DNA from 3 places in the Streptomyces sp. NPDC005820 genome. Region 3 is predicted to be linked to each of the others. Evidence: riboswitches for the same ligand, from Rfam matches in the RefSeq annotation. Region 3 holds a riboswitch; each other region holds the start of a gene.

Region 1 (7,670 bases), on a different contig from region 3:
TGGTCTCGACATCCTTCGCCTGCTCGAGCAGCGCACCGGAGACGGCCTCGACGGCCTTCTCGATGCCGCGCTTCAGAGCCATCGGGTTGGCGCCGGCGGCCACGTTGCGCAGACCCTCGCGCACCAGGGCCTGGGCCAGGACGGTCGCGGTCGTCGTGCCGTCACCGGCTACGTCGTCCGTCTTCTTCGCGACTTCCTTGACCAGCTCGGCGCCGATCTTCTCGTACGGGTCCTCGAGCTCGATCTCCTTGGCGATGGACACACCATCGTTGGTGATCGTGGGGGCGCCCCACTTCTTCTCGAGGACGACGTTGCGACCCTTGGGGCCGAGCGTCACCTTGACGGCGTCCGCGAGCTGGTTCATGCCGCGCTCGAGGCCGCGCCGCGCCTCCTCGTCGAACGCGATGATCTTGGCCATGTGAAGTGGTCCCTCCAGGACTGGGGGTGATTCCTTCGGACCGCGCCCGCGCCCGCGACGGACGGCTCGCATGCCGCGTGGTTCCTTGCCCCACCTGGCCTGCGGGCCTCACCGACCCGGTCCTTCTTTGTCACTCTCACCTTCAGAGTGCTAACGCCAATGATTAGCACTCGGCATGGTCGAGTGCAAGCGCCTCCCGCGGACTGGGGTCCGCCGAGGCGTCTGCCGGGGCGTCTGCCGGGCCGTCTGCGCGGGGCATGCCGAAGGGCCCGTACCCCAGGAGGTACGAGCCCTTCGAAGATGAAACAGAAGAACGACGCTTCAGTCGGCGCGTGCTTCAGCCGGCCGCCAGCCGGACCATGTCCGCCTGCGGCCCCTTCTGACCCTGCGAGATCTCGAAATCGACCCGCTGGCCCTCTTCCAGGGTGCGGTACCCGTCCATCTGGATCGCGCTGTAGTGGACGAAAACATCCGCACCACCGTCGACCGCGATGAAGCCGTACCCCTTCTCCGCGTTGAACCACTTGACGGTGCCCTGAGCCATGCCTAACTCCCCTATTACTGGCCCTTGCACAGATCCACACTTCGCGGATCCGGGTCAGACCTCACCCCCCAGTTGGTTGGGGGCGTGCGCCGGAACGCGTCGACCGCGGCCGAATGTATCTGTCCAACTGCCCTCTGCAACAGGTCACTTGGACGAGAATTCTGGACGCACGCGATCCGGAATGTGGCGAGAATTCGCCAGAATTCAGGGCAAGTCGGGCCCCGCAAAAGCCACAAATGCCACGCAAGAGGTGCGCACTTTGGCTACTTCTTGTCGGGCGTCAGGCAGAAATCAAAGATTCCGGATCAGGTTTCGCGACCCGGTTCCCCAACTGTACCGCGCTCAACCACACTGAATTGCCCCCTCCGCTTCTCTCACGGAGGGGGCAATTCGATGAACAATCGGTAATCACTGTTACCGACGGTTACTACCGGTGGGTACTGACCGAAGGTCAGCCGCCGGCGACGGCCGGGATGATCGACACGCCCGCCCCGTCCGGGGTCGCCGTCTCCAGGCCCTGCTCGAACCGGACGTCGTCGTCGTTGACGTACACGTTCACGAACCGGCGCAGCTTGCCCTGGTCGTCCAGGACGCGCGCGGCGATCCCGGTGTGGTTCTTCTCCAGGTCGGCGATGACCTCGCCGAGGGTGGCGCCTTCGGCGGCGACCTCGGCGGCACCGCCGGTGTAGGTGCGCAGGATGGTGGGGATGCGGACGTTGACGCTCACGATGTGACCTCCGGTCAGGTGCATGCTTTCAAGGGCGCGGGGGAACTACGCGAGCCCAGCCTCGTGGAAGGACTCGAGGCTGGGGCGGATCGTCGCGGTGAGCCCGGTCCCGGCCACCGCGTCCAGCGTCTTCAGACCATCACCGGTGTTCAGCACGACGGTCGTCTTCGTGGGGTCCAGCAGACCGTTCTCGATCAGCTTCTTCGTGACGCCGACGGTCACCCCGCCGGCGGTCTCCGCGAAGATCCCCTCGGTCCGGGCGAGGATCCTGATCGCCTCGACGACCTGCTCGTCGGTCACGTCCTCCACCGCACCGCCCGTGCGGCGCGCGATGTCGAGGACGTACGGACCGTCCGCCGGGTTGCCGATCGCCAGCGACTTGGCGATGGTGTTCGGCTTCTGCGGGCGGACCACGTCGTGCCCGGCCTTGAAGGCCACCGACACCGGCGAGCAGCCCTCCGCCTGCGCGCCGAAGATCTTGTACGGCTTGTCCTCGACGAGCCCGAGCTTGATCAGCTCCTGCAGACCCTTGTCGATCTTCGTGAGCTGGGAGCCGGAGGCGATCGGCACGACCAGCTGGTCGGGAAGCTCCCAGCCGAGCTGCTCGGCGATCTCGTACGCCAGCGTCTTGGAGCCCTCGGCGTAGTACGGCCGCAGGTTGACGTTGACGAAGCCCCAGCCCTCGCCCGCCGGGTCGCCGATGAGCTCGGAGCAGAAGCGGTTGACGTCGTCGTAGTTGCCCTCGATGCCGACGAGCTCACCGCCGTAGATCGCGGCCATGACGACCTTGCCCTGCTCCAGGTCGTGCGGGATGAACACGCAGGAGCGGAAGCCGGCCCGGGCGGCGGCGGCGCCGACGGCACCGGCGAGGTTGCCGGTGGAGGAGCAGCTCAGGGTCGTGTAGCCGAAGGCCCGCGCGGCCTCGACGGCCTGGGCGACGACCCGGTCCTTGAAGGAGTGGGTCGGGTTGCCGGAGTCGTCCTTGACGAACAGCTTGCCGGCCTCGACGCCCAGCTCGCGCGCCAGGTTGTCGGCCTTGACGAGCTTGGTCCAGCCGGGGTTGATGTTGGGCTTGTCGGCCACGTCCGCGGGGACGGGCAGCAGCGGCGCGTAACGCCAGATGTTCGCGGGTCCCGCCTCGATGCGCTTGCGGAGCTCCTCCGGGGCATAGGAGGAGAAGTCGTATGCGATCTCGAGCGGGCCGAAACATTCCTCGCAGGCGAAGACCGGGCCGAGGGGTACGCGGTGCCCGCATTCGCGGCAGCTCAGTGCCGTGGCGGGACCCAGGTCTACGGTGGATTCGGTTGCAACAGTCTGCGCAGCCATGTGAGGCGAGGCCCTTTCTCCTCATCTTCCTCACGACGCATCTCGCCGTGAGACGGATTTGGCACCTTCCCTAGCCGGGAGCCTCGCGTGAACGAGACCGGCTGGAGGGTTGCCGGGGCTTCATCGGGCCGTATCCCTCTGCCCCTCTGGATGAGCGGTATGAAGTTGTGAACGGCGGGCCACCGAGGACATGCGATGGTCATCCGCGTTGTTCAAGACTGTAACCGACAACCTGGACAGTTGAGATAGTCGTCCGAACCGCGAGATGGATCACAGGTGAAGGAGCCGCCCACGTGCTGGAAGAAGTCGAGCGCTGGCTGACTACCCGCTCCTGGACCGCGAGCGATCGCCCGCTGCACCGGATCATGTCCGCCAAACGGTCCTCGGGACAGACGGTCAGTGTCGTCCTGCCCGCGCTCAACGAGGAGGAGACCGTCGGCGACATCGTCGCGGTCATCCGCCATGACCTCATGCAGCAGGTACCGCTCGTCGACGAGCTCGTGGTCGTCGACTCGGGCTCGACCGACCGCACGGCCGAGGTCGCCGCGGCGGCCGGCGCCCGCGTCGTCCACCGCGACGCGATCCTGCCCCGCCTCCCGGCCGTGCCCGGCAAGGGCGAGGTCCTGTGGCGCTCCCTGCTCGTCACGACCGGCGACATCGTCTGCTTCATCGACGCCGACCTGCGGGAGTTCTCCTCGGACTTCGTCTCCGGCATCGTCGGCCCCCTGCTCACCGACCCCGCGGTCGACCTCGTGAAGGGGATGTACGACCGTCCCCTGGGCGGCGCCGCCGGGCAGGGCGGCCGGGTCACCGAGCTGATGGCGCGCCCCCTGCTGAACATGCACTGGCCGCAGCTGGCCGGTTTCGTGCAGCCGCTCGGCGGCGAGTACGCGGCCCGCCGCTCGCTGCTCGAACAACTGCCGTTCCCGGTGGGGTACGGCGTCGAGCTGGGGATGCTGATCGACGCGCTGCACCTGGTGGGCCTCGACGCGCTCGCGCAGGTCGACCTGGGGGTGCGCAAGCACCGTCACCAGGACGGTCAGGCCCTCGGCCGGATGGCGGCGGCGATCTACCGCACCGCCCAGCTCCGCCTGGCCCGCGGTCACCTCGTCCGCCCCTCCCTCACCCAGTTCGAGCGGGGCGCCGACGGCTTCGAGCCGCGTACGTACTCGGTGGACACGGAGGAGCGGCCGCCGATGGCGGAGATCGCGGAGTACCAGTCCCGCAAGGTCGCCTAGCGGGGCCGTGTAACACCGTGGGCAGGTCGTATACAGGTGAATACGGCTGGATACGACCCGCCCACGGAGCGCGACCGTACGTTTGAGCGTTTCCCGACCGGGCTAGGTTGAGGCGTATGGCTTCCACGCACGACACTGCTGCTCGGGGTGCTCAGGTGCTGGTCGCGTCCAATCGCGGCCCGGTCTCCTACACGGTGGGCGAGGACGGCTCGCTGCACTCGAAACGCGGGGGTGGCGGGCTGGTCTCCGGCCTGTCGGCCATCGGCCCCGAGGCGGGCGCCCTGTGGGTGTGCTCGGCGCTGTCCGACGGCGACCGGGAGGCGGTCCGGCGCGGGGTCGGCGAGGAGGGCGTGCGGATGCTGCCCATCCCGGCCGACGTGCACGCGGACGCCTACAACGGCATCGCGAACTCGGTGCTCTGGTTCATCCACCACCTCCTCTACCAGACCCCGCTGGAACCGGCCTTCGACGCGGAGTTCCGGCGCCAGTGGGCGTCGTACGAGATGTACAACCGCGCCTTCGCGGAGGCGCTGGCGCAGGAGGCGGGGCAGGGCGCGGCGGTGCTCGTCCAGGACTACCACCTCTGCCTGGTCCCCGGCATGCTCCGCGGCCTGCGCCCCGACCTGCGCATCGGGCACTTCTCGCACACGCCGTGGGCACCGGTGGACTACTTCGGGCTGCTGCCGCAGGACATCCGTGAGCAGCTGGTCCGGGGCATGCTCGGGGCAGACCGGCTGGGGTTCCTCACCCATCGGTGGGCGGCGGCGTTCTCCGCGTGCGTGCAGGCGACGGACCTCGAGCTGGCGCCCCGGATGGGCCAGGCGGGGGTCCCCGAGTCGTTCCAGTCGGTCCCCGGCTGGAAGGGGCCCGGCCACCGGACCTGGATCGCCGTGCACTCCCTCGGCGCCGACGCCGAGTTCCTGCGCGAGCGCTCGCACCGGCCGGACGTGGAGGAGCGGATCGCCGCCCTGCGCGAGGAGATCGGCGGCGAGGGGCGGCGGACGATCGTCCGGGTCGACCGCACCGAGCTGTCGAAGAACATCGTGCGCGGGCTGCTGGCCTACCGGCAGCTGCTCGACGACCACCCCGAGTGGCACGAGCGGGTCGTCCACATCGCCTTCGCCTACCCGTCCCGCCAGGATCTCGCCGTCTACCGCGACTACACGGCGGAGGTGGCACGGCTGTCGGCGGAGATCAACGAGCGGTACGGCACGCCCGGCTGGACCCCGGTCCTGCTGAACCTCGAGGACGACTTCGCCCGCTCCCTGGCCGCCTACCGCCTCGCGGACGTGGCCCTGGTCAACCCCATCCGGGACGGGATGAACCTGGTCGCCAAGGAGGTCCCGGTGGTCTCCGACGAGGGCTGCGCGCTGGTGCTGTCGCGGGAGGCCGGGGCGTACTGGGAGCTGGGCGAGGACGCGATCGTCGTGAATCCGTACGACATCCTGGAGACGGCCCGCGCGCTGCACGAGGCCCTGACCATGAAGCCGGAGGAGCGCGCCGAGCGCGCCAAACGGCTCGCGGCGGCCGGGACCGCGCTGCCCCCGGCCCAGTGGTTCCTGGACCAGCTGACGGCCCTGCGGGACCTTCAGCCGAGCTGACCGGCCAGGTCCCGCAGCAGCCGTACGACCCCTGCCGGGCCGTCGACGACCAGGTCGGCGCGGGTCGCCAGGTCGGTGACCTCGGTGGAGCCGCTGCAGACGAGGAGGCCGGGGACGCCGTCCTGGCGGAGTTTCTCGACGGCGGCGAAGGCGGGGAGGTCGCCGAGGTCGTCGCCGGCGTAGAGGACGGACTCGGCGCCGGTGGCGCGGACCTGGTCGAGGAGGGCGACGCCCTTGTCCATGCCGGGCGGGCGCAGCTCCAGGACGTACCGGCCGGGTTCGACGATCAGGCCGTGGCGGGCGGCGAGGCCGGCGAGGGGCTCGCGGAGGGCTTCGAAGGCGGCGAGGGGGTCGATGGCGCGGCGGGTGTGCACGGCGACGGCCCGGCCGCCCTTCTCCTCCACCCAGACGCCCTGCCATCCTCCGGCGTTCTCCAGGACGGCGGGCAGTTCGGCGCGGACGGCCGCGACGCCGGGGTGGGGTGCGGGGGCGGTGATCCGCCCGGTGCGGGCCTCCCAGCGTTCGGCGCCGTAGTGGCCGAGGACGGTGAGGCCGTCCAGTCCCGTGGCGCCCGCGAAGCCGCCGTTGCGTACCGCGACCTCGGCGGGGCGGCCGGTGATGACGGCGAGCGCGGCGATCTTGGGGGCGAGGGCGGTGAGGGCGGGGAGCGCGTCGGGGTGGGCGCGGGCGTCCTCGGGGTTCTCGACGATGGGGGCGAGGGTGCCGTCGAAGTCGAGGGCGACGAGGGTGGTGGAGGGGCGGTTGATGATGGCGTCCAGAGCAGTACGGCCGGCTGCGGTGGTGGGTGCGTGAGTGCCCATACGGTGACGATAGCTGCGGGGGTGCCGTTGTGGGGCGGGGGTGGGTCGCGAAGGGGCGCGGGGAACTGCGCGACCGGCCACGACGGAGCCGCGGTCGGATTCAACGGTCGGCTCTACGACCCTCGCGCACCCTTCTCAGCCTGTTCACCGTCACCGGGTCGTGGGCCAGTGCCCTCGGGTCGTCCAGGAGGGCGTTCAGGAGCTGGTAGTAGTGGACCGGGGAGAGGTCGAGTTCCTCGCGGACGGCTCGTTCCTTGGCGCCGGGGCCGGGGAAGGTGCGGCGTTCCAGGGCGAGGATGGCCCGTTCCCTCGGCTCCAGTTGTTCCTGCATACCCCGCACCGTAACCCCGGCCGCCGACACCCGGCTCACTCCCCGGCGGCGTTCTCCGCCGTCATCGCCGTCGACTGGAGGTCGGACAGGACGGTCGCCGGGTCGCCGGAGCGGGCCACGGCCTTTCCGATGCCCTTCTTGACGGCCGCGCTGACCCGCGCCCAGGAGGTGCGCCCGACCGGGTAGACCTCGGCGAGCGGGAGTTCCTCCAGGAAGGGCCGCAGCTCGGCGTCCTGCGCGGCCGTGCTCATGATCTGGGAGGCGGAGTTGGTGACGGGCAGCAGGTCGTACTCGCGGGAGAAGCCGAGCACGTTCCGCTCGCTGTAGACGAAGTCGAGGAACCGGCCGATCTGTTCGGCGTGCCCGTTCTTCCTGAAGGCGGTCATCCAGTCGGCGACGCCCATGGCGACCTTGGAGGGGCCGTCGACGCCGGGCATCGGCACCATGCCGAACTTCACGCCGCTCTTCTGCGCCATCTTCATCAGGGAGGGGTGGCCGTTGAGCATGCCGACCTGCCCGTCGGCGAACGCCGCGAACGCGTCCGCGCGGTTGAGCGAGCCCGGTGCGACCGGCCCGGTGAGCCCCTTGCCGACCAGCTTGTTCTTCAGCCAGTCGAAGGTCTCGACGTTCTCGGTGGAGTCGATGCTGTAGCCGCCGGCGGTCC
Region 2 (7,670 bases), on a different contig from region 3:
CTGAAGCCTCTTCTCCCGCAACAGCGAAGCCAGCGCGGCCGCGAACTCCACCGGCTCCACAGGCAGCGTCACAGCCGCGTCGGCCCGGCTCCACGTGGCCAGCCACGCATCCTGCGGCCGGGCGATCAGCAACAGCACCGGCGGGCACTGGAACACCTCGTCCTTGATCTGCCGGCACAGCCCCATCCCGCCCATGGGCACGGCCTCGCCGTCCAGCACGCACACATCGATCCCGCCCTTGTCCAGCTCCCGAAGCACCGCGTCCGGAGTGGCGCACTCCACGAACTCGACCACCGGTACATCGGGAGCCGGTCGCCGGCCGGTGGCCAACCGCACCTGCTCGCGGGTGTTGGAGTCGTCGCTGTAGACCAGCACCGTCGCGGTCGCCTGCATGCTTCCTCCGTGACTTCAGCGTCGTACGGACAGAACCGATGCGGCGGATGCTACTCCCTTGAACACCTCGTCAACAGCGCTTGGAACACCACTTCGATGGGCCATCCGGGCCCTACACGGCCTGCGAACACTCCGAACGGCACCCCCCGGAGTGAGGGCGGGATAAGCGACCGACATAATGTCGGTCGTGGCGACAGCAACGACAGTAGAAACCGGGCACGCGCACCCGTCGGTCAATCGGCCGAACCTCACCAGCGTCGGAACCATCATCTGGCTGAGTTCCGAGCTGATGTTCTTCGCGGCCCTCTTCGCGATGTACTTCACCCTGCGTTCGGTGACGGGTACCGAGCACTGGAAGGAAATGGCCGAGGCCCTGAACTTCCCGTTCTCGGCCACGAACACCACGATCCTGGTGCTCTCCTCCCTCACCTGCCAGCTCGGCGTCTTCGCCGCCGAGCGCGGTGACGTGAAGAAGCTCCGGGGCTGGTTCATCATCACCTTCATCATGGGTGCGATCTTCGTCGGCGGTCAGATCTACGAGTACACCGAGCTGGTGAAGAAGGACGGGCTCTCGCTCTCCTCCGACCCGTACGGCTCGGTCTTCTACCTGACCACCGGCTTCCACGGACTGCACGTGACGGGCGGCCTCATCGCCTTCCTGCTGGTCCTGGGACGTACCTACGCGGCCAAGAGGTTCACCCACGAGCAGGCGACCGCCGCGATCGTCGTGTCCTACTACTGGCACTTCGTCGATGTCGTCTGGATCGGCCTCTTCGCCACGATCTACATGATCAAGTAGCCGGGCCCGTTCCCGCCATCGCAAGCATCGACGCAGAAGATCCTGACACCGGGGTAATCCGTGAAAAAGCTCTCCGTACGACGACGCCATCCGCTGGCGGCGCTCGTCGTCCTACTCCTCGCGCTGGCGTGCACGGGGGGGCTGTACGCCGCGTTCGCGCCCGCGAGCAAGGCGCAGGCAGATGAAACCGCCCAGTCCCTGGCCATCGACGAGGGCAAGAAGCTCTTCGCCACAGGCTGCGCCAGCTGCCACGGCACCAAGGGTCAGGGCAGCTCCGACGGCCCGAGCCTGGTCGGCGTGGGCGCCGCAGCCGTCGACTTCCAGGTCGGCACCGGGCGTATGCCGGCCGCGACCTCCCAGGGCGCCCAGGTGCCGCGGAAGAAGGTCATCTACACCCAGGCGCAGATCGACCAGCTGGCCGCATACATCGCCTCGCTCGGCGCCGGCCCGAACGTCCCCACCGAGGCCGAGTACGGCACGGAGGGCGCCGACATCGGCAAGGGCGGCGAGCTGTTCCGCACCAACTGCGCGCAGTGCCACACCGCCAGCGCCAAGGGCGGTGCCCTGACCCACGGCAAGTTCGCCCCGACGCTCGAGGGTGTCGCCCCGAAGCACATCTACGAGGCCATGCAGACCGGGCCGCAGAACATGCCGTCCTTCCCGGACACCACGCTCACCGAGCAGAACAAGAAGGACATCATCGCGTACCTGGACGCGATCGACAGCGACGAGACGGTGAACCCGGGCGGTCTGGAGCTGGGCGGTATCGGCCCGGTCAGCGAGGGTCTCTTCGCGTGGATCTTCGGCCTCGGTGCGCTGATCGCGGTCGCCGTCTGGGTCGCCGCTCGGACCGCAAAGGCCAAGAAGTCATGAGTAGCCAAGACATTCCAGAAGAGAACCTGCCCGCTGAGCAGGACCACGGCCACGGTGCGGTAGCCGTCGCGGACGAGAAGAACCCGTTCGCCGACCCGGGACTGCCGCCCCACGAGCACCGCATCCAGGACATCGACGAGCGGGCCGCCAAGCGGTCCGAGCGTGCGGTCGCCCTGCTGTTCACGGTGTCGATGCTCGCCACCGTCGGCTTCATCGTCTCCTACGTGGCGATCCCGATCGACAAGTCGATCTTCGTCTTCCCGATCGGGCACGTCAGCGCGCTGAACTTCGCGCTGGGTCTGACCCTGGGCACGGCGCTGTTCACCATCGGCGCCGGCGCGGTCCACTGGGCCCGCACCCTGATGTCCGACGTCGAGGTCGCCGACGACCGTCACCCGATCGCGGCCGAGCCCGAGGTCCGGGCGAAGGTCCACGCGGACTTCAAGCAGGGCGCCAAGGAATCGGTGATCGGCCGTCGCAAGCTGATCCGCAACACGATGTTCGGCGCGCTGGCCCTGGTGCCGCTCTCCGGCGTCATGCTGCTGCGCGACCTCGGCCCGCTGCCCGAGGACAAGCTGCGCCACACCCTGTGGGCCAAGGGCAAGCTCCTCGTCAACATGAACACCAACGAGCCGCTGCGTCCCTCGGACGTGGCCGTCGGTTCGCTCACCTTCGCCAAGCCCGAGGGCCTGGAGGAGCACGACGAGGACTTCCAGAACGAGATCGCCAAGGCGGCCCTGATGATCGTCCGGCTCCAGCCGGCGGACATCAAGGACAAGCAGGAACTCGAGTGGTCCCACCAGGGCATCGTGGCCTACTCGAAGATCTGCACCCACGTCGGCTGCCCGATCTCGCTGTACGAGCAGCAGACGCACCACGTGCTGTGCCCCTGCCACCAGTCCACCTTCGACCTCTCCGACGGCGCCAAGGTCATCTTCGGCCCGGCCGGTCACGCCCTGCCGCAGCTGCGCATCGGTGTGAACGACGAGGGCTACCTCGAGGCGCTCGGCGACTTCGAAGAGCCCGTCGGTCCTGCCTTCTGGGAGCGCGGATGAGCACCAACGAGAACACGCAGTCCCGCGAACGCGGGAAGGCGCCGGCCGGCGAGCGGATCGCCGACTGGGCCGACGGCCGGCTGGGGATCTACTCCCTCGCCAAGGCCAACATGCGCAAGATCTTCCCCGACCACTGGTCGTTCATGCTGGGCGAGATCTGCCTGTACAGCTTCATCATCATCATCCTCACGGGTGTGTACCTGACGCTGTTCTTCCACCCGTCGATGAACGAGGTGGAGTACCACGGCAGCTACGTCCCGCTGCAGGGACAGCTGATGTCCGAGGCGTTCAACTCGACCATGCACATCTCCTTCGATGTGCGCGGTGGTCTGCTCATCCGGCAGATCCACCACTGGGCGGCGCTGATCTTCCTCGCCGGCATGTTCGTGCACATGATGCGTGTGTTCTTCACCGGCGCGTTCCGCAAGCCGCGTGAGATCAACTGGCTGTTCGGCTTCCTGCTGTTCGTCCTGGGCATGTTCACCGGTTTCACCGGTTACTCGCTCCCGGACGACCTGCTCTCCGGCACCGGTGTCCGCTTCACCCAGGGCGCCATCCTGGCGACGCCGATCGTCGGCACGTACATCTCGATGTTCCTCTTCGGCGGCGAGTTCCCGGGCCACGACTTCGTGGCGCGGTTCTACTCGATCCACATCCTGCTGCTGCCGGGCATCATGCTCGGCCTGGTGGTGGGCCACCTGATCCTGGTCTTCTACCACAAGCACACGCAGTTCGCGGGCCCCGGCAAGAGCAACAAGAACGTCGTCGGCATGCCGCTGCTGCCCGTGTACATGGCGAAGGCGGGCGGCTTCTTCTTCCTGGTCTTCGGCACGATCGCGGCCATCGCGGCGCTCGCCCAGATCAACCCGGTGTGGATCTTCGGCCCCTACCGTCCGGACCAGGTGTCCACCGGCGCCCAGCCCGACTGGTACATGGGCTTCGCCGAGGGTCTGATCCGCTTCATGCCGGGCTGGGAGGTCAACATCTGGGGCCACACGCTGGTCCTGGGCGTGTTCATCCCGCTGACGCTGTTCGGTGTCGTCCTCGTGGCGATGGCGCTGTACCCGTTCATCGAGTCGTGGATCACCGGCGACAAGCGCGAGCACCACATCCTGGACCGTCCGCGCAACGCCCCCACGCGCACCGCGCTGGGCGTCGCCTGGGTCACGATGTACATGATCACGCTGGTCGGCGGTGGCAACGACCTGTGGGCCACCCACTTCCACCTGTCGATCAACTCGATCACCTGGTTCGTCCGGATCTTCTTCTTCGTCGGACCGGTCATCGCGTACATCCTCACCAAGCGCATCTGCCTCGGCCTGCAGCGCCGGGACAGGGACAAGGTGCTGCACGGTCGCGAGACCGGCACCATCAAGCGCCTGCCGCACGGTGAGTTCATCGAGGTCCACGAGCCGCTCAGCCAGGAGCAGCTCCACACCATCACGGCGCACGAGCAGTACGAGCCGGCCGCGATCGGCCCGGCGGTCGACGAGAACGGCGTCGAGCGCAAGATCAAGCGGTCCGAGAAGCTGCGCGCCAAGATCAGCGGCGCGTACTTCGGCGAGGACCAGCAGATCCCGAAGCCGACCGTCGAGGAGTACAAGGAGATCACGAGCGGCCACGGCCACCACTGATCCACTGTCGCCACAGAAGGGCCCCGTCCGGTGTTCGGACGGGGCCCTTCGCCGTGTCCTGAGCTGGATAAGGTGGCCTCACGTGGTTCTACGACACCCAGGAGCGGCTATGAGCGCTGTGACCCCCGCTGGAGGCGACACCGCGGCGGGCCGTTCCTGGCCCGACGTGCTGAACGCCCTGCTGTACGGCCGTGACCAGAGCGCCGACGCCACCGCCTGGGCGATGGACCGGATCATGCGCGGGGAGGCGACGGACGCGCAGATCGCCGGGTTCGTGGTGGCGCTGCGGGCCAAGGGCGAGACCGTCGAGGAGATCAACGGGCTCGTCCGGACCATGTACGCGCACGCCAACACGATCGAGGTGCCGGGCCGGACCGTCGACATCGTCGGCACCGGCGGCGACGGCGCCAAGACCGTCAACATCTCCACCATGTCGGCGATCGTCGTCGCCGGCGCGGGTGCCACCGTCGTCAAGCACGGCAACCGGGCCGCGTCCTCCGCCTCCGGCGCCTCGGACGTGCTGGAGAAGCTCGGCGTCAATCTGGAGCTGACCCCGGCGCGGGTGGCGGAGGTGGCCCGGGAGGCCGGGATCACCTTCTGCTTCGCGATCAAGTTCCATCCGGCGCTGCGTCACGCGGGCGCCGCGCGCGGCCAGTTGGGCATCCGCACGGTGTTCAACATCCTCGGCCCGCTGACCAACCCGGCCCGGGTGCGCGCCCAGGCGGTCGGGGTCGCGGACCCGCGCATGGCGCCGGTCGTCGCGGGTGTCTTCGCCGAGCGCGGCCACTCCTCCCTGGTGTTCCGGGGCGACGACGGCCTCGACGAGCTGACCACCACGGCCACCTCCCGGGTGTGGGTGGTGCGCGACGGCAAGGTCACCGAGGAGGTCTTCGACCCGCGGGACGTCGGCATCGAGCTGGTGCCGGTGGAGGCCTTGCGGGGCGGCGACCCGTCGTACAACGCGGAGGTCGCCCGCCGCCTGCTGGACGGCGAGCAGGGCCCCGTGCGGGACGCGGTCCTGCTGAACTCGGCGGCCGCCCTGGTCGCCCTGGACCCGGGCCCGGGCACCCTCGCGGAGCAGATCCGCGCGGGCATGGACCGCGCGGCCGAGTCCATCGACTCGGGCGCGGCCAAGCAGGCCCTGGACCGCTGGGTCGCGGCCACGCACGTCTAGCCACGCCATGGGTCGGCGGTCCCGTCATTCGGACACGAGTTGCGGGACCGCGATCACTTCCCGTACGTTCCTGTACCAGGTCATGAGTGACAGTCATGAGGCCCCGGCCGACTGTCCGGCAACCCTCCGTCCGTGGCGGGGTGCCCCGGGTGAAGACCAGGCCGTGGGCAGCGAGGTCCACGGCAAGCGCGGACCCCTCGCGGAACACCAGGGGTCCTGGTCGTCGAGGGAGCCTTCTGTGAGCAAGCGAATGCGATAGGGCGCCGAGCCCCGCCTCCGCATACCCCTTTCACCTCTTCCCGTGCCGTCGACGCATCGTCCGGCGCGGTGCTGTGACTTTTTTGGGGGCTTGCCCCCAAACCCCCGCGCCTGCCTCTCACAGGAGTTCGCCATGTCTGTCTCCACCGCTGCCGCCGCCCGTACCGTTTGCAACCTTTCGCAGGAGCTGCCCGTTCTGGGCCGGGATGTCACCGTCCCGCTCGTCACCGGCGGCGAGGTCACCTACGCGGCGCTCGACTACGCCGCCAGCGCCCCCGCCCTCCAGCGCGTCTGGGACGACGTGGCGGCCTACGCCCCGTACTACGGCAGCGTCCACCGCGGCGCCGGCTACCTCTCCCAGCTCTCCACGGACCTCTTCGAGAACGCCCGCCGCACGGTCGCCGAGTTCCTGGACTGCCGCGCCGACGACCAGCTGGTCTTCACCCGCTCCACCACCGACTCCCTCAACCTGCTGGCCGCCGCCCTCCCCGCCGACTGCCAGGTCTTCGTCTTCGAGACCGAGCACCACGCGAGTCTGCTGCCCTGGCGGGAGGCCCGGGTCACCTACCTCGACGCCCCGCGCACCCCGCGGCAGGCCGTGGAGACCCTGGAGCGCGCTCTCGCCGCCCGCGACCCCCACGGCCCGGCCCTGGTCTGTGTCACCGGCGCCTCGAACGTCACCGGCGAGCTGTGGCCCGTACGGGAGCTCGCGGCCGCCGCCCACGCGCACGGCGCCCGGATCGTCCTGGACGCCGCCCAGCTCGCCCCGCACCACCCGGTGTCCGTCCGCGACCTGGACGTCGACTGGATCGCCTTCTCCGGCCACAAGCTGTACGCCCCCTTCGGCTCCGGCGTTCTGGCCGGCCGCGCCGACTGGCTCCGGGCCGCCGACCCCTACCTCGCGGGCGGCGGCGCCAGCCGCAAGGTCACCCGGCGCGAGGACGGGGGAGTGGATGTGGAGTGGCACGAGACCGCGGCCCGCCACGAGGCCGGGTCCCCGAACGTCATCGGCGCCTACTCCATCGCCTCGGCCTGCAAGGCCCTCACCGAGGCCGGTTTCGACACCTTGGTCGCCCGTGAGCAGCACCTGATCACCCGGGTCCGCACGGGCCTCGCCGAGGTCCCGCAGGTCAGGATCCTGTCCCTGTTCGGCGACGACGCCCCGCGGGTCGGCGTGATCTCCTTCGTGGTCGAGGGCTGGAACAGCTCCCACTTCGCCGCGGCCCTCTCCGCCGAGTACGGCATCGGGGTCCGCGACGGCCTCTTCTGCGCCCACCCCCTGGTCCGCACCCTGCTGGGCGCCGCCCCCGAGACCCAGGGCGAGTGCGGCGCGCCCGAGGCGGCCCCGGGCGAGAAGTCCCTCAACGCCATCCGGGTGAGCTTCGGCGCGGGCACCCCCGACGAGCACGTGGACCGTTTCGTCGCGGCCGTCCGCGAACTGGTGACCGAGGGCCCGAAGTGGACGTACCGCACGGAGGACGGCC
Region 3 (7,670 bases):
GGGTCGGCCAGGACGTCGCGGGTGGGGCCCGCCTCGACGACCTTGCCCTGGGACATCACCACCAGCCGTTGCGCCCGGTCGGCTGCGACCCCGAGGTCGTGGGTGACGAGCAGGACCGCGGTGCCGGACTCCTCTGTGAGGCGCTGGAGATGGTCCAGGATGATCCGCTGCACGGTGACGTCGAGCGCGCTCGTGGGCTCGTCGGCGATGATCAGCTCGGGCTTCGCGGCGATGGCGATGGCGATCAGGGCGCGTTGCCGCATGCCGCCGGACAGTTCGTGCGGGTACTGCCGGGCGCGGGTGGCCGCGTGGGGCAGCCCGGCCCGGTCCAGCACGGCGACCGCCTCGGCGGGAGCCGATCGGCGGGTCGCCAGACCGTGGATGCGCAGCACCTCGGCGACCTGGTCGCCGATCCGCTTGACCGGGTTGAGGGAGACCGTCGGGTCCTGCGGGACCAGTCCGATCCGCGCCCCGCGCACGCTGCGCAGTTCCGCCTCCGACAGGGTGGCCAGGTCGTGTCGGCCGAAGCGGAGGGTGCCCGCGTCGATGCTGCCGTTCGCCGACAGGAGCCGGGTGATCGCGTGCGCGGTCGTGCTCTTGCCGGATCCGGACTCGCCGACCACCGCCGTCACCTGTCCCGGCCACACGTCGAGATCCACGCCCCGGACGGCCTCGACCGTGCCGCCCCGGGTGCGGTACGACACCGACAGGCCGCGTATCTCCAGCAGTGGTGTGCTCACGTCCTCACCGTTCTTACGTTTGTCGGTCATCGCTGCCGGGACCATTCGCCGTCCAGAGCCCGGGCGATACGGTTGGTGGCCAGTACGGTCGCGGCGATCGCCAGCCCGGGCAGCGCGGTCAACCACCAGGCGTTGGCGAGGTAGTTGCGGCCGTCGGAGATCAACGTGCCCCACTCCGGGGCCGGCGGGGGAGCGCCGTAGCCGAGGAAGCTCAGGGCGGAGACGGCCAGGATGGAAGAGCCGAAGTCGAGGGTGGCCAGGACGATCACCGGGCCCGCGGCATTGGGCAGCACATGCCGGCCCAGCACCGAGTACCAGCGGGCCCCGCTCGCGCGCGAGGCCTCCACGAACACCGCCTGCCGCACCCGCAGCACCTCGGCGCGCGCCACCCGCGCGAAGGAGGCGACGCTGGCGATGCCGACCGCGACCGCCACCTTCACCGTGCCGTAGCCCAGCGCGGTGACCAGGGCCAGGGACATGAAAAGCGCGGGGATGGACAGCAGCACGTCGACGAAGCGCATCAGCACGTCGTCCACCCAGCGGCCCACGAACCCGGCGACCACCCCCAGCAGCCCGCCGACCACGAACGCGACCAGCACCGCGATCAGCGTTGCCTTCAGGGACAGTTGGGCGCCGTGGACCACACGGGAGAAGACATCGCGGCCCAACTCGTCGGTGCCGAACCAGTGACTACCGCTCGGAGCGCGGAAGTTCTGCGACGGGACGCCCTTCAGCGGGTCCTGCGAGGTGAAAAGGCCGGGCCAGAACGAGGCCAGCACCACCAGCACGAGGACGACCACCGACAGCAGCAGACCCGGGCGGCGCACCACGAAGCGCAGCAGACGCCGTACGTCCACGCGGTGTCCCGGCTCCGGCCCTGACCGCGCCTCGACCGGGCGGGCCAGTCCCAGTGCGGCCTCGGCCGGGTCGTCGACAAGGCTTTGGCTCATGCGAGGGCCGCCCTTCTGCCCGAGGCTACGACGATCCGCGGGTCCAGGAGTGGATAGACCAGGTCGATGACCAGGTTCGTCGTCACGAAGATCAGCGCCCCGAACACCACCACCCCCTGGACCAGCGGGATGTCCTGGGCCGTGACCGCAGCCGCGGTCACCCGGCCGAGACCGTCGCGGGAGAACACCGTCTCGACGACCACCGAACCGGCGATCAGCTGCCCCACCAGCAGGCCGACGACCGTCAGCGCAGGCAGGGACGCGTTGCGCAGCGCGTGCCGCAGATGGATTCGCCACCGCCCGGCGCCCTTGGCCCGCGCGGTCTCCACATACGCCTGGTCCAGCGCGGTGAGCAGGCTCTTGGCGAGCACCTGGGCGATCTGCGCGCCCGTCGGCACCGCCAGAGTCAGCGCCGGCAGCACCAGCCCTTTGAATCCGTCGTTGCCGAACGCGGGGAACCAGTGCAGCCGGAAGGAGAATGCCTCGACGAGCAGCAGCCCCACCCAGAACGTCGGGACGGACACCCCCAGCGGCGGCAGGGACAGCAGCAGCTGCCGCAGCCAGCGCTGGGCGGTGTATGTCGCCAGCACCGCCAGGCCGCCGCCGAGGAGCACCGCGAGCAACAGGGCCGCGCCGGTCAGCTGCAGCGTCTGCGGCAGCGCGTCGGCCAGCGTCGAGGTCACCGGCCGACCGGTGGAGACCGCGTCGCCGAAGTCCCCGCGCACCGCCCGGCCGAGGTACTCGGCGTACTGCACCAGCACCGGTTTGTCGAAGCCGTACTCGTGCCGCAGGGCCGCGATCTGCTTCGGGTCGACCTGCCCCGAGTCCATACCGGCGCCGGCCATCGCCGTGACCGGGTCGCCCGGCAGATAGTCCAGCACCAGGAACGAGACCGTGTAGGCCGCCCACAGCACCCCGACCGCCTGGGCCAGCCGTTTGATCACATAGCGGCGCATGCGCTAGCCGATCCAGGTGTCGTGCAGTTGGATCCGGCTGGAGGCGTCGAAGTTCAGGTCGTGCACCTTCTTCGCCACGCCCAGCTGGGTCTGGAGCTCCACCACCGGCACGTAGTGGGCGTTCTGCACGATCAACTGCTGTGCCCGGGTGACCAGTTGACTGCGCTGGGCGGCGTCGACGGTCGCGGCCTGCTCGGACAGCGCGGTGTCGAGGGAACTGACGGGCAGGCGGTAGAAGTTGGCCAGCTTGGTGGAGAAGGAGCTGCGCAGGATGTCGGGGTCGGCGCGGGTCACGTTGCCCCACACCGCGTCGTAGTCACCCGACTGGAGGGTTGGGGCGAACTGTGTGATCTGGAGCTGCTTGAGGGTCACGTCGACACCGACGGCCTTGAGCTGCTGCTGGATCAGCTCCAGGGCGGGCTGGTTGGTGGCCGCGTTGGGGAGCCACTTGATGGTCAGGCTGAGCTTCTTGCCGTCCTTGGCGCGGATGCCGTCGCTTCCGGTCTTCCAGCCGGCCCCGTCCAGCAGGGACTTGGCCTTGGCGGCGTCGAAGGTCAGGCCGGAGGTGAGGTCGGTGTAGTCGGGTGTGGTGTGCGCGAGGACGCTGGTGGCCGGCTGCGTGCCGGTCGGGAAGACGGTGTCGGCGATCTGCTGCCGGTCAATGGCGTACAGGATCGCCTGGCGCACCTTGGCGCCCTTGAGTAGCGGCCGTGAGTTGTTGAGGCCGAGACCGAACACGACGCCGGGGTTGGCCCGTCGCTGGAGGGTGACTTGGCCGCCCTTGAGGGCCGCCTCGTTGGCCTTGCCGACGCTGGAGACGGCGTCGACCTGGCCAGACTGCAGGCTGCCGGCCCGCACACCCGCCTCCGGCACGACCTTGAACACCAGCTTGTCCAGGTACGCCTCGCCCTCCTTGCTCCACCGCGAGGAACCCCACGCGTATCCCGCACGCTTGGCCAGGGTGATCGACTGGTTCTGCACGTACTGCTTCAGCACGAAGGGCCCGGACCCGATCACCCCGTCACTGCACTTCTGCTGCGGGGTCTTCTTCACGCTCGCCGACGACTCGATCCCCAGCGAGTGGGTCGAAGTGGCCTGCAGAAACTGGGCGTTGGGCTGGCTGAAGGTCACCTTGACGGTGAGCGGGTCGACCACCGTGGTGCTCTTGACGCCGCTCAGATAGCCCTCGGCGAGCGTCCCCAGGGCGCCGAGCTTCGGCACCGCGTCGAAGTTGTCCTTGACCACCTGCGCGGTCAGTTTCGAGCCGTCGCTGAAGGTGACGCCCGAGCGTAGATGGAAGGTGAACGCCGTGGCATCGGAGCTGATGTCCCAGCTCTTCGCCAGCCACGGCACTATCTTGCCGGTCCTCGGGTCCTGGTCCGTCAGGGAGTCCACGAGCTGGCGCACCGAGTAGATGGTCTCGTTGCTGGCGACCTGCTGCGGATCCACGCAGCCGGCGTCCGAACCCACCGCGAAGGTCAGGGTGCCGCCGGACTTGGGCTGCCCGGTTCCGCTGCCCGTGTCGCCGCCGCCCGATCCGCAGGCGGTCAGCAGGGCGCTGGTGGTTACAAGGGCGGTCAGCGCCGCCCACCGAGAGGTTCTGACATGGGGAAGTGCGATCACGGAGGGCTTCTCCTACTCGTGTCACCAGGCACGGCGCTGGTACGGGACATGGCCGTGCGTGGGCGTGCGGCCCCGATCGGCGTGATGCCGACGTCGGGGGAGCGCTGTGCAGACAGGGATCAGGGAAAGGAGGGAGTCAGGGGCAGACGGAAGCGGCGAGGACTGCTTCGGGACTGCGACCAGCGGCGAAAAGGGCCGTCAGACCTGACAGAGACAGCTGGTCGAACGCTTGAGGTCGATGTGGCGCCGACGCGAGAGCCGGGAGAACACGGTGGCGCCGGCGTAGCGGGCGCTGAGGTCACCACCGTGCCGCATATCGGTCCTCCACCTGATCCGGCCCCGGTCACGGGGCCACGCGCTTGCGGAGATCGTCGGTGATCCCGCCGGGCTTTCACCTGGAGCACCCCACCGCGCGGGAGGGTTGCCGGTCAGCGAGCCAGGGCTTGACGCTGACACTCAATGCCGTTCGTGATCGTACGGAGCGGTCTTGTCGTACGTCAATGGCGCAAAAGGACGCCTCGTCAGGGGAGTCCGGGGCCAGCGTGCGTCCCGCTCAGGAGCCGCCGCGCTCGCGGGGGATCTTCTGACCGGCCTCGATCGCCACCGGCAGCCGGTTCTCGGCCGGAGGCAGCGGGCAGGTTGCCAGGTCCGTGTAGGCGCACGGTAGGTTCGCGGCGCGGTTGAAGTCCAGGACGACTGTACCGTCGGCGGCGGGTGGTTCGAGGGCCAGGGCCCGGTTGGCGGCGTAGGTGGTGACCCCGGAGGTCGCGTCGGTGAACAGCACCATCAGCCGGCCCGCACCGTGGCCGGGGAACGCGGTAAGCGACAGCGGGCGCCCGTCGAGCTCGAACTCGACCCTCCCCGGAGCGTCGTACACATGCTCAAGGCCCTCGACCGCGGCGCCCACGGTGGTCGGCCGCGGTGTATCGAAGGGGATGTACCGGCCAGTTACCGCCCAGCGCGGGTCGGGGGCGTAGGCGGGCGTGCCGGTGAAAGCCGTGCGCAGCGGCGCGTCCGGGTGCCGGGGGCGCACGATGTCCTGGCCGCCGCGCTTGGCGACCTCGATGACGGCGTCTCCCCAGACGGCGTCGACGCCGCCGCGCTCGGGAAGCACGCCGAAGCGGTGCTCGCCGCGCACCGGCGTCCCGTCGACGACCAGCTCCTCGCCCTCGTCGAGGTCTACGACGACGCCTTCGGGGCCGGTGTGCCACGAGCCGGGCGCGTCCGGGAAGCGCTGGGGCCGGTCGTCGAGCCAGTGCAGGCCGGTGATCGCCAGGAACCCGTGCGGGGCGGCGAGCCGGGCCTCCTGGGTGCGGTACCACTCCCGCCAGGTCTCGGTGAAGGCGTGGAGGTCTGTGGTGGTGGCCTCGGTGGTCATGGGGAATCTCCTTTGTGCGGGGAATGCCTTCGGGGACGGGGATGCAGGGGGGTGTCGAGTCGACGGGTGTACTCAGCCGGCCAGTTCGCCGAGGAGTCGCCAGGTCCGTCGACGATCGGCTTCTCCCGCGATCTCGGTGGCCGAGAACACGACCTCGGTGGCGCCGGCATCGCGGTAACGGCGTACCTCGGCCTCGACCGCCTTCTCGTCGCCGATCACGGCCAGGTCGGCGGCCCGCCGGCCGCCGGAGAGTTCGATGACCCGCGCGTAGGACTGGATCTGTTCGTAGAAGGCAAGGCTCTCAGTGGCCTTCGCCCGCACCGCGTCGACGTCGTCGGTGACCACGCCGGGCACCAGGGCCACGATCCTGGGCGCGGGGCGGCCTGCGGCCTCGGCCGCGGCGGTCAGCGTGGGCACGATGTGGTCCGCCAGGGCGCGCGGTCCCGCCAGATAGGGCAGGATCCCGTCCGCGAGTTCACCGCTTGCCCGCAGAGCCTGCGGCCCCATCGCGGCAACCAGCAGGGGCACACCGCTCTCGGCGCCCGGTACCCGCGCCGGGATCGGTGTGGTGGCGGTGAGCAGCTCGCCGTGGAAGTCGGCCGTGCCGGTCTCGGTCAACTGCCGTAGCGCGGTGAGGAATTCGCGCAGCCGGGCGATGGGGCGTTCGAAAGGCAGGCCGAAGCCGGTCTCCGTCAGCAGTTTCGTGCCCAGCGCCAGACCGAGGTGATAACGGCCGTGGGTCGCGGCCTGGGCGGTCTGGGCCTGGCTGGAGACGAGCAGCGGGTGGCGGCCGAAGACGGGGATCGCGGAGGTGCCGACCTGCAGTCCGGGCACTTCGCGCCCGACGATCGCCGCGAGCTGGGGTGAGTCCGCGCCGAAGGTCTGCCCGAACCAGGCCGACGTAACACCGAACTCTGCGGCCTCCTGGGCCAGTTGGACAGTGGCGTCGACCTGGTTCGGCGCGTCGGACGCGTTGAGCGCTACTCCAACAGTCATGTCAGTTCAGAACGGGCGTCGGCCGGACCGGCATTCCGGTCCGTGTGTGACAGCTTCTTGTCAGTCATGTGTACTCAGTCATGAGTGGAAGGGGCGGCCCGGGGGTTCAGCCCGCCTGTCGTCGGTCCGGTGCGGACCGGTGGGTGAGGGGTGCGCGCAGGCCGAGGTTCTCGCGCAGGGTGGTGCCGGTGTACTCGGTGCGGTAGATCCCGCGTTCCTGCAGTTCCGGGACGAGCAGGTCGACGATGTCGTCGAGGCCGTCAGGGATGAGGTACGGCGTGACGTTGAAGCCGTCGACCGCGCCGTGCCGTACGAAGTGGGCGAACTTGTCGGCCAGACCGGACGGAGTGCCGACGTGCCCGCGCTGCGGGCCGAGCGCGATGACGGTCTCGCGCAGCGACCAGCCGTGCGCCTCCGCCTTCGCCCGCCATTCGGCCACGACGGTGCGCGGGTCTGCGATGCGTCGGGCACCGAAGGAGCCGTCGTTCTCGCTGACGACCGGGTCCTCCTTCGGAAGCGGCCCGTCCGCGTCGCGGTCGGACAGGTCGATGCCCCACAACAGCCCGGCGATCCCCAAGGCCGTGGCCGGGGTGACCTGTTGGAGCCGGATCCAGTGCTTCTTCTCCTGGGCCTCCTCCTCGGTGGCGCCGAGGATGATCTCGGTGCCGGGCAGGATCCGCAGATCGTCGTCGGGGCGCCCGACCGCCCGAAGCCGGTGCCGGATGTCGTCGGCGAAGGCCATCGCGTCGTCGAAGTCGTTGCCGTGCGCAGAGAAGATGACGTCGGCGTTGCGGGCGGCGAAGTCGCGTCCCTCGCCGGAGTCACCGGCCTGGAAAATCACCGGGTGCCCCTGGGCGCTGCGCGGCAGGGTCGGAGCGAGGTCGACGTCGAACTGCGGTCCCCTGTGACGCACTTGGTGTACGGCACCGGGTGCCGACCAAACGGGCGCGCGGACGGAGTGGGCGACTGCCCCGTCCTCCCAGCCGTCCCACAGGGCGCGGGCCACGGTGAGGAACTCCTCGGCACG

The links. Region 3 has a riboswitch for S-adenosylmethionine ahead of ABZ464_RS33925 (putative leader peptide). Riboswitches for the same ligand answer to the same signal wherever they lie in the genome.
Region 1: linked by a shared signal. The riboswitch ahead of thrC (threonine synthase) and the one ahead of ABZ464_RS33925 (putative leader peptide) in region 3 are both predicted to bind S-adenosylmethionine.
Region 2: linked by a shared signal. The riboswitch ahead of ABZ464_RS01220 (aminotransferase class V-fold PLP-dependent enzyme) and the one ahead of ABZ464_RS33925 (putative leader peptide) in region 3 are both predicted to bind S-adenosylmethionine.

What each region holds. Positions count from the first base shown of each region.
Region 1 is NZ_JBEXXE010000007.1:139,566-147,235, reverse strand. It holds gene groL (chaperonin GroEL) at 1-418, opposite strand, end outside; gene ABZ464_RS10925 (cold-shock protein) at 756-962, opposite strand; gene ABZ464_RS10920 (MoaD/ThiS family protein) at 1,414-1,689, opposite strand; gene thrC (threonine synthase) at 1,735-3,015, opposite strand; SAM riboswitch class I at 3,034-3,172, opposite strand; gene ABZ464_RS10910 (glucosyl-3-phosphoglycerate synthase) at 3,309-4,253, shown strand; gene ABZ464_RS10905 (trehalose-6-phosphate synthase) at 4,370-5,854, shown strand; gene otsB (trehalose-phosphatase) at 5,842-6,675, opposite strand; gene ABZ464_RS10895 (DUF3263 domain-containing protein) at 6,776-7,006, opposite strand; gene ABZ464_RS10890 (extracellular solute-binding protein) at 7,042-7,670, opposite strand, start outside.
Region 2 is NZ_JBEXXE010000001.1:266,543-274,212, reverse strand. It holds gene ABZ464_RS01250 (hypothetical protein) at 1-393, opposite strand, end outside; gene ABZ464_RS01245 (heme-copper oxidase subunit III) at 572-1,192, shown strand; gene ABZ464_RS01240 (c-type cytochrome) at 1,253-2,065, shown strand; gene ABZ464_RS01235 (Rieske 2Fe-2S domain-containing protein) at 2,062-3,120, shown strand; gene ABZ464_RS01230 (cytochrome bc complex cytochrome b subunit) at 3,117-4,754, shown strand; gene trpD (anthranilate phosphoribosyltransferase) at 4,864-5,928, shown strand; SAM riboswitch class IV at 6,007-6,123, shown strand; gene ABZ464_RS01220 (aminotransferase class V-fold PLP-dependent enzyme) at 6,320-7,670, shown strand, end outside.
Region 3 is NZ_JBEXXE010000032.1:112,784-120,453, forward strand. It holds gene ABZ464_RS33905 (ABC transporter ATP-binding protein) at 1-770, opposite strand, end outside; gene ABZ464_RS33910 (ABC transporter permease) at 767-1,690, opposite strand; gene ABZ464_RS33915 (ABC transporter permease) at 1,687-2,646, opposite strand; gene ABZ464_RS33920 (ABC transporter substrate-binding protein) at 2,650-4,269, opposite strand; gene ABZ464_RS33925 (putative leader peptide) at 4,468-4,584, opposite strand; SAM riboswitch class IV at 4,620-4,733, opposite strand; gene ABZ464_RS33930 (DUF1684 domain-containing protein) at 4,823-5,647, opposite strand; gene ABZ464_RS33935 (LLM class F420-dependent oxidoreductase) at 5,720-6,643, opposite strand; gene ABZ464_RS33940 (NtaA/DmoA family FMN-dependent monooxygenase) at 6,750-7,670, opposite strand, start outside.